2 regions of the Bradyrhizobium sp. Pa8 genome follow, and region 1 is predicted to be linked to the other one. Evidence: riboswitches for the same ligand, from Rfam matches in the RefSeq annotation. Region 1 holds a riboswitch; the other holds the start of a gene.
What was found. A riboswitch is a leader RNA that binds a small molecule or an ion and turns the genes downstream of it on or off. The one in region 1 is predicted to bind glycine.

Region 1 (4,415 bases):
AGCAGCGTGTAGGCGACGTCGATCAGGAGATTGACGACGACATAGATCAGCGACGTCAGCAGGATCATCGCCTGGATGACCGGATAGTCGCGCGCCAGCACCGCGTCCACCGTGAGGCGGCCGATGCCGGGGATGTTGAACACACTCTCGGTGACGACGACGCCGGAGATCAGCAGCGCAAAGCCGGTGCCGATCACGGTGATCACGGGCACCGCGGCATTGCGCAGCGCATGGCGCATCATCACGGCGACCTCGTTGATGCCCTTGGCGCGGGCGGTGCGGACGTAGTCCTCACCGAGCACGTCGAGCATCGCCGCACGCGTCATGCGCGCGATCAGCGCGATGTAGATGAAGGAGAGCGCGCAGGTCGGCAGGATGATGCGTTCGAAGAACGGTCCAAAGCCGTTGAAGATGCTGCGGAAGCCCTGCACCGGCACCCAGCGCAGGTCGATCGCGAAGACCTCGATCAGGAGATAGCCGACCACGAACACCGGCACGGAGAAGCCGAGCACGGAGAGGCCCATCACGAAACGGTCGATCCAGGTGCCGTGCTTCCACGCCGCGATGACGCCCAGGGGCACGGCGACGATGACGGCAAGAATGATCGTCGAGAGCGCGATCGAGATCGACGGCTCGACGCGCTGGCTGATCATCTTCATGACCGGCAGGTTGGAGATCAGCGACGTCCCGAGATCGCCGTGCAGCAGCTTGTTCACCCAGGTGATGAATTGCACGATCAGCGGCTCGTTGAGGCCGAGCGAGTCGCGGATGCGTTCCAGCCGTTCCGGCGTCGCGTTATCGCCGGCGAGAATTGCGGCCGGATCGCCCGGCGTCAGCCGCAGCAGCAGGAAGACGAACAGCGCGACGACGCCCATCACGGGCACCGCGGCCAGAACGCGGCGAATGAGATAACCTAGCATGCACCTATCTCCGGCTGCGGAACTTGTGGGGCCGGGAGGCCCCCGTGGAATCGGTTCTGTCTATCATGCACGCCTGTCACTCGGGCTGGAAAGCCGGCCGGAGAAGCCGACGTTTCGGGGCAAATTGTGTGCCAAGGGCAGGGCGGTCGCAAGAGGGCGCCGAGCCTCCGATATCGGCCACTCAGGATGCATGGCGGAACTCGCGCTCAACCCTGAGTGACGGTGCGGTCGGCGGTGCGTTGAGCCCGCGCCAGCCGTCGATGGTCCCGGCAATCATCTGCGCGGTCGCGGCCGACAAGGTCCAGCCGAGATGGCCGTGGCCGGTGTTGAAGAACACGCCCGGCATCCGTCCTGCGCGCACCACCGGCATCATGTTCGGCATCATCGGCCGCAGCCCGGCCCAGGGCACGACCTTTGACGTTTCGACGCCGGGGAAGTTGCTGCGCACCCAGTCGACCAGCGGCTGCACGCGGTCGGCGCGGATGTCGCGGTTGAAGTCGTTGAATTCGGCGGTGCCGGCAACGCGGAAACGATCCGCGCCAAGCCGGCTGGTGACGATTTTTGCGGCTTCGTCGAGCAGGCTCACGGTGGGCGTCGCGTTGCGGCTCTCGGTGGTGTCGAGCTGCACGGTGATCGAGTAGCCCTTCACCGGATAGACGTTGACGCGCTCGTCGAGGAGGGTGGCGAAGTGCCGGCTGGCCACGCCCGCGCAGACCACGACGCCGTCCACCTTCAGCATGCCGCGCGCGGACGCGACTGCATCGGTTGCGGAAAGATCAGCCCAGCCGATGACAAAGCCGCCACCCGCCTGAGCAATGGAATCGATGTTGGCTTCATGGATAAAGGTCGCGCCGCGCCGCTTGCAGGCTTCCGCAAGTCCGCGCGTGAACTTGTGGATATCGCCGGTCGCATCCGACGGCGTGTAGAAGCCGCCATAATAGTCCTTGCGCAGCGTCGGCTCGATGGCGCGGATCTCCTCCGGCGTCACCGGGCGGCGATCGAGCCCGCCTTCCTTCAGCAGCGCATTGACCTGCAGGCCCGATTCAAAACCCTTCTTGTCGTGATAGATGTGCAGGATGCCGCGGCGTTCGAGATCGAAGTCGATGCCTTCGCGCTCCGCGATCTCGAACAGATGCTTGCGGGCCTCGATCGCGAGCCGCGTGGTCTGAACCGTGTTGGCGCGGTAGTTGCCGATATTGGCGACGAACTCGCTCATCCACGAATATTTGTGCCAGTTCGGCCGCGGGTTCATCAGCAGCGGCGCATCGCGCCGGAACATCCAGCGCAGGCCTTTCAGGATCGTGGCGGTGCTGTTCCACACTTCGGCGTTGCTGGCGGAGAGCTGTCCGCCATTTGCGAAGGAGGTCTCCATCGCGGCGTAGCGGTGCTTGTCGAGCACCGTTACCTTGTATCCGCGTTCGAGCAGGGCATAGGCGGTCGTTACGCCGGTGATGCCGGCGCCGATGATGGCGATATGGGTCATGGCAGGTTCGGGGCTCCCGTGAGTAAGGATAGGCTAACCGCCGGCCAAAGGCCGTTGGCGGCGCCCCATCTGTCACGGTTACCTGAGAGCTTGATCCGTTGCGGGCCTCGGCGAGGTCAGCTCCAGACTATCCCCTTCGGTGGACGTCGCGATCCCAAGATCGTGCCGCCTCTCTCCAGATCGTCCTGACGATACAGTCCTTTTGCCTGAGAGTTTCCGGGGCGGTTGCTCCGTCGGCGCCGCAACGAAAGCCGAAACCTTCGTTGCAATCTCTCCCGCATCGTCGCGTGGACTATCGAGCAGTACGATACGCCTCATTTTTGGACAAGGCTAAATTTCAAACCGCGACTGCCAACGCATTGTGCAGTGCGAAGTTGATTCAATTTACTCCAGCGTCGCCAGCAAACCCGCCATCAGGCGGCCGCGCTCGACCAGGCTGTCGACCTCGATGAATTCTTCCAGCGTGTGGCCGTTGCCGCCGCGCACGCCGAGGCCGTCGAGTGTCGGGATGCCCATCGCGCCGGTAAAGTTGCCGTCGGAGCCGCCGCCGGAGCTCGCATGCGGCAGCTCAGTGCCTAGCGATTTGGCGATGCCGCGCGCCTTCTCGTAAAGCGCCATGGTGCCGGCGTCAGGCTCCCATACGGGGCGCGTGACGCCGCGCGTCACCTTGAACGTAACATCATTGGTCGTGCCCGACAGCGCCAGCATCCGTTCGACGCCGCGGTCGAGATCGGCCTGGCGCTTGGCCATGGACAGCGCCTCGCCGGTGGCGGTCGTGGCAACGCAATTGACCCATTGTCCGCCGTGCACGACGCCGACCGAGAAGGTGCAATCCTCCGTCGTCATCGCGTCGATGGCGAGGATCTGCCGCGCCATCTCGCGGATCGCCGAGCGTCCAGCCGACAATGTCGCGCCGGCATGGCTCGGTCGGCCCGTCGCTTCCAGATTGAAACGCGCGATGGCGTAACGTCCGGTGGTGACACCGTTGTCGGCGCGGCCCGGTTCGGGCACCAGCACATATTTGTTGCGCGCGGCTTCCGCCTCGATGATGTCTCGCGTCGAGGGCGTGCCGACTTCCTCGTCGGGCGTAAACAGCACGGTGATCGGCAGCGGCGTGGTGAAGGAAGCGCGTGCCAGCTGCCGGATCGCTTCCAGCGAGAGATAGTTGCCGCCCTTCATGTCGTAGATGCCGGGGCCGTAGCACTTGTTGCCCTCATGCCGCCATTTCAGCTTCTCGATGGTGCCGACCGGGTGGACGGTATCCATGTGCCCGGCGATCAGGATGCCCGGCTCGCCCTGTTTCGGATGCGGGAAGCGCGCGCGGATCACGCCGCCGAAGCCCTGTCGGCCGCCGATGCGTTCGATCGTCGCACCCATGATTGCCATATCCCGCGCTGCGATATCGAGCATGCGGTTGACGGCACCCGCGTCCCAGGTCGGGCTCTCGCATTCCACCCAGGCGCGCAGGCCCTGGAGCATCGCCTCGGAATCGAAGGGAAGATTGGCTGGATTCATCTTAATGTCTCTCAGGCTTGAAAGATGGAACGCGCATTGCATTGGCGTGGATAGGACTGGCGGAAAGCGTTGTAGAGCCAAACCGATCTTTGTGGAGCCCGTGAGCGCGCCGCTTGGGGCTGCAGCGAAACCGGATTGACGCGCTCAGCACTGTCTGCAAGTCTCAAAAGACAAAGGCATCGCATGAGGTTAGTTCGCCTAAAGAACGAACCGAATGCTCAACCAATAACCTGCCTTTGAACAGTTTCACGTCAGGAGAAACGTTTATGTTGAGCTTGATGCGCCGGGGGCGTCGCGCGTTCGCCTCCACACTTGCGCTATCGGTCGTTGCGCTTTCGACGGCGATGGCCTCGCCGGTACTTGCCGCCGCCAGCAAAACCATCACTGCGGTGATGCATTCGGATCTGCGCATCATCGATCCGATTTTCACCACCGCCTACATCACGCGTGACCATGGCTACATGGTCTACGACACGCTGATCGCGACGGACTCGAAC
Region 2 (4,415 bases), 160 kb from region 1:
ACCGCTCTCCACGGTGCCGACGTGAACGAAGAAATCGCCGAGCTTCTTCTGCGTGTCGGTGACGCGGAACTTGATGCCGCCCTCTCCCGTGAGCACACCGGTGTCGCCGACCTGGCCGCCGGACTCCGCATAGAACGGCGTCTGGTTGAGAAGAAGCGCGCCGGTGTCACCGGCCTTGAGGCTGGCGACTTCCTGGCCGTCCTTCACCAGCGCCGACACTACGCCTTCGGCGCTCTCGGTCTCGTAACCCAGAAATTCGGTGGCCCCGAGCTTTTCGCGCAGCGGGAACCAGATTGCTTCGGAAGCCGCTTCGCCAGAACCCTTCCAGGACTCGCGCGCCTTGGCCTTCTGGCGCTCCATCGCGTCGGTGAACGAGGCCTGGTCGACGCCGATGCCGCGCGACTTCAGCGCGTCCTGCGTAAGATCCAGCGGGAAGCCGTAGGTGTCGTACAGCGTGAAGGCGACGTCGCCGTCGAACATGTCGCCCTTCTTCAAGGACGCGCTCTTCTCGTCGAGAATGGCGAGGCCGCGCACCAGCGTCTTGCGGAAGCGGGTCTCTTCCAGCCGCAGCGTTTCCTCGATCAGATTCTCCGCGCGCATCAGGTCGGGATAGGCCTGGCCCATCTCGCGGACCAGCGCCCACACGAGGCGATGCATCAGCGGCTCCTTGGCTCCCAGCAGCTGCGCATGGCGCATCGCGCGGCGCATGATCCGGCGCAGCACATAGCCGCGGCCCTCGTTCGAGGGCAGCACGCCATCAGAGACGAGGAAAGCGGAGGACCGCAGATGGTCGGCGATGACGCGGAACGAGGCGACGGTCTGCTCGTTCGGCCCGCTGCCGAGCGCGGACGCGGTCGCATCGATCAGATGGCGGAACAGGTCGGTCTCGAACACGCTGTCGACGCCCTGCATGATGCAGGCCATGCGCTCCAGCCCCATGCCGGTGTCGATCGAGGGACGCGGCAGATCCACGCGCTCCTCCTTCGTCACCTGCTCGTATTGCATGAACACGAGATTCCAGAATTCGAGGAAGCGGTCGCCGTCCTCTTCCGGCGAGCCCGGAGGTCCGCCCCAGATGTGGTCGCCGCGGTCGATGAAGATCTCCGAGCACGGCCCGCACGGCCCCGTATCGCCCATCGCCCAGAAATTGTCCGAGGTCGGGATGCGAATGATGCGGTCGTCGGAGAAGCCCGCGATCTTCTTCCAGAGGCCGGCCGCCTCGTCGTCGGTGTGGTAGACGGTGACGAGCAGCTTGTCTTTCTTGAGCCCGAACTCCCGCGTGATCAGGGTCCAGGCCAGCTCGATCGCGCGCTCCTTGAAATAGTCGCCGAACGAGAAATTGCCGAGCATCTCGAAGAAGGTGAGATGGCGCGCGGTGTAGCCGACATTGTCGAGGTCGTTGTGCTTGCCGCCGGCGCGCACGCATTTCTGCGACGTGGTGGCGCGCTGATAGGGCCGCTTCTCGACGCCGGTGAAGACGTTCTTGAACTGCACCATGCCGGCATTGGTGAACATCAACGTGGGATCGTTGCGCGGCACCAATGGCGAGGACGACACGATTTCGTGGCCGTTCTCGGCAAAGAAGTTCAGAAAGGTCGACCTGATCTCGTTGACGCCGCTCATGTTCATCCAATCGGGTGTGCTTGGACCCGCGATACGCCATCCAAACCTGGCATTTGGGCTGATATCTGCGGGTCAAAGCGCTTTTAGACAAGGCCAGCTGCGCTGTCCAGAAACTGTGCAAGGAGATCAGTGAGTTGCCGCAGGCGCTCAATCCCGTTGCAATCCCGTTGAAAGCCGCAACGGCCGCGTTGACAGGCTTGGCCGGGCTGTGGTCTGTACCCATCTGTATCGTACGGCCACGTCGGGAGAGACCGGCTTTGGTGCCGGCGCCGAAGGAGCAACCGCCCCGGAAACTCTCAGGCAAAAGGACCGCGTGGCTTTGACGACATCTGGAAAGAGGCGCCGATGGGCTTAAGGCCCGGACTGCGTCCGCCGACGGGATAATACTCTCAGGCACAGCGACAGATGGGGCTTCGACTGGTTGCTACCGGGGAATTGTCCCCGGGGAACCACCGAGGGCCCCCGTAATGCTTGCGCGCGACGACCAAGATTCCCTCAAACATACGCCCCTTCACGGGCTTCATGTCTCCCTCGGCGGCAAGATGGTGCCGTTCGCGGGCTATGACATGCCTGTGCAGTACCCTGCGGGCGTCCTGAAAGAACACCTCCATACCCGCAGCCAGGCCGGCCTGTTCGACGTCTCCCACATGGGCCAGCTCGCGCTTCGGCCGAAGTCGGGCAAGGTCGAGGACGCCGCCCGCGCGCTGGAACGGCTGGTGCCGCAGGATATCGTGGCGATTGCCCCGGGACGGCAGCGCTACGCCCAGTTCACCAATCCGGACGGCGGGATTCTCGACGATCTGATGGTCGCCAATTTCGGCGATCACCTGTTCCTGGTCGTCAACGCCGCCTGCAAGGAAGCGGACGAGGCGCATCTGCGCGCGCATCTCTCGGACGACTGCATCATCGATTCGCTTCAAGACCGCGCCCTGATCGCGCTCCAGGGCCCGAAGGCGGAAGCCACACTGGCGAAATTATGTGCAGAGGCGCCCACCATGAAGTTCATGGATGCCGGCCCGCACAAGGTTGCCGGTCTCGACTGCTCCGTCTCGCGCTCCGGCTATACCGGCGAGGACGGGTTCGAGATTTCGGTCCCCGCGGCCGATGCCGAGCGTCTCGCCAAAACGCTGCTGGACAATCCCGACGTGATGCCGATCGGGCTCGGTGCGCGCGACAGCCTGCGGCTGGAGGCCGGGCTCTGTCTTTACGGGCACGACATCGACACGGCCACCACGCCGGTCGAGGCCGCGCTGGAATGGTCGGTGCAGAAGAGCCGCCGCAGCGGCGGCGCCCGCGCCGGCGGTTTTCCCGGCGCCGAAAAGATCCTGGCTCATTTCGACAACGGCGCGAGCCGCCGCCGCGTCGGCCTGCGCACGGAAGGCCGCGCGCCGGTGCGCGAGGGCGCGCTGCTGTTTGCGGATGACGCGGGCGGCGAGCCGATCGGAAAGGTCACCTCGGGCGGTTTCGGCCCGAGCCTGAACGCGCCGGTTGCGATGGGCTATGTGCCCACCGCATCGAGCGCGCTCGATACAAAACTCTTCGCCGAGGTGCGCGGCCAGCGGCTGCCGCTCACGGTCGCCGCCATGCCTTTCGTGAAAAACACCTACAAACGCTGAGGACTGAGAAAATGACCACGACGCTGTACACCTCCGACCACGAATGGCTGGCCATCGACGGCGACGTCGCCACCGTCGGCATCACCGACTACGCGCAGTCGCAGCTCGGCGACGTCGTGTTCGTCGAACTGCCCAAGGTCGGCCGTGCGCTGAAGAAGGCGGAAGCCGCCGCCGTCGTGGAATCGGTGAAGGCCGCCTCCGACGTCTACGCGCCTGTTACGGGCGAAGTGCTCGAGACCAACGACGCGCTCGCCGCCGAACCGGCGCTGGTGAACTCGGACGCGCAAGGCAAGGCGTGGTTCTTCAAGATCAGGATGGCCGACAAGAGCGAGCTCGGCGGCCTCATGGATGAAGCCGCCTACAAGGCCCACACGGCTTAAGGACAATGGAGCAAGCGATGACCGCGCACCGTAAATCCAGCGGCGAGACCGCCGCCACCTTCGTTCGCCGCCACATCGGCCCGTCGGCGCGCGACGTCACCGCAATGCTGGAGGCCGTCGGCGCCAAGAGCGTCGACGCGCTGATGGCGGAGACGCTGCCGGCCTCGATCCGGCAGGCCACCCCGCTCGATCTCGGCAAGCCCTTGAGCGAGACCGAGGCGATCGCGCACATGGCCGGGCTCGCGCGAGAGAACCAGGTCTTCACCTCGCTGATCGGCCAAGGCTATTCCGGCACGGTTTTGCCCGCGGTGATCCAGCGCAACATTCTGGAGAATCCCGCCTGGTACACGGCCTACACGCCCTACCAGCCCGAGATCAGCCAGGGCCGGCTGGAGGCGCTGCTCAACTTCCAGACCATGATCTGCGATCTCACCGGTCTCGACGTCGCCAACGCCTCGCTGCTGGATGAAGCGACCGCCGCGGCGGAAGCGATGGCGCTGGCGGAGCGGCACTCGCAGGTCGAAGCAAAGGCCTTCTTCGTCGACAAGGACGTGCATCCGCAGACGCTGGCTGTGATGCGCACCCGCGCCGAGCCACTGGGCTGGACCCTGATCGTCGGCGATCCCCTCGCCGATCTCGACAAATCCGACGTGCTCGGCGCGCTGCTGCAATATCCGGGCTCCTCGGGCGCGTTGCGCGATCTCAGGCCCGCGATCGCGACCTTGAAGGCCAAGGGCGCGCTCGCGATCGTTGCCGCCGATCTGCTCGCCCTGACGCTGCTCGCCTCGCCCGGCGA

Region 2: another riboswitch for glycine. It lies ahead of gcvT (glycine cleavage system aminomethyltransferase GcvT); the one in region 1 lies ahead of ACKWRH_RS28960 (D-amino acid dehydrogenase).

What each region holds. Positions count from the first base shown of each region.
Region 1 covers NZ_CP176767.1:6,102,388-6,106,802, reverse strand. Annotated here, with positions in the region: gene ACKWRH_RS28965 (ABC transporter permease) at 1-920, opposite strand, end outside; gene ACKWRH_RS28960 (D-amino acid dehydrogenase) at 1,102-2,403, opposite strand; glycine riboswitch at 2,471-2,584, opposite strand; glycine riboswitch at 2,588-2,691, opposite strand; gene ACKWRH_RS28955 (M20/M25/M40 family metallo-hydrolase) at 2,788-3,918, opposite strand; gene ACKWRH_RS28950 (ABC transporter substrate-binding protein) at 4,185-4,415, shown strand, end outside.
Region 2 covers NZ_CP176767.1:6,260,773-6,265,187, forward strand. Annotated here, with positions in the region: gene alaS (alanine--tRNA ligase) at 1-1,623, opposite strand, end outside; glycine riboswitch at 1,856-1,944, shown strand; gene gcvT (glycine cleavage system aminomethyltransferase GcvT) at 2,091-3,239, shown strand; gene gcvH (glycine cleavage system protein GcvH) at 3,251-3,619, shown strand; gene gcvP (aminomethyl-transferring glycine dehydrogenase) at 3,637-4,415, shown strand, end outside.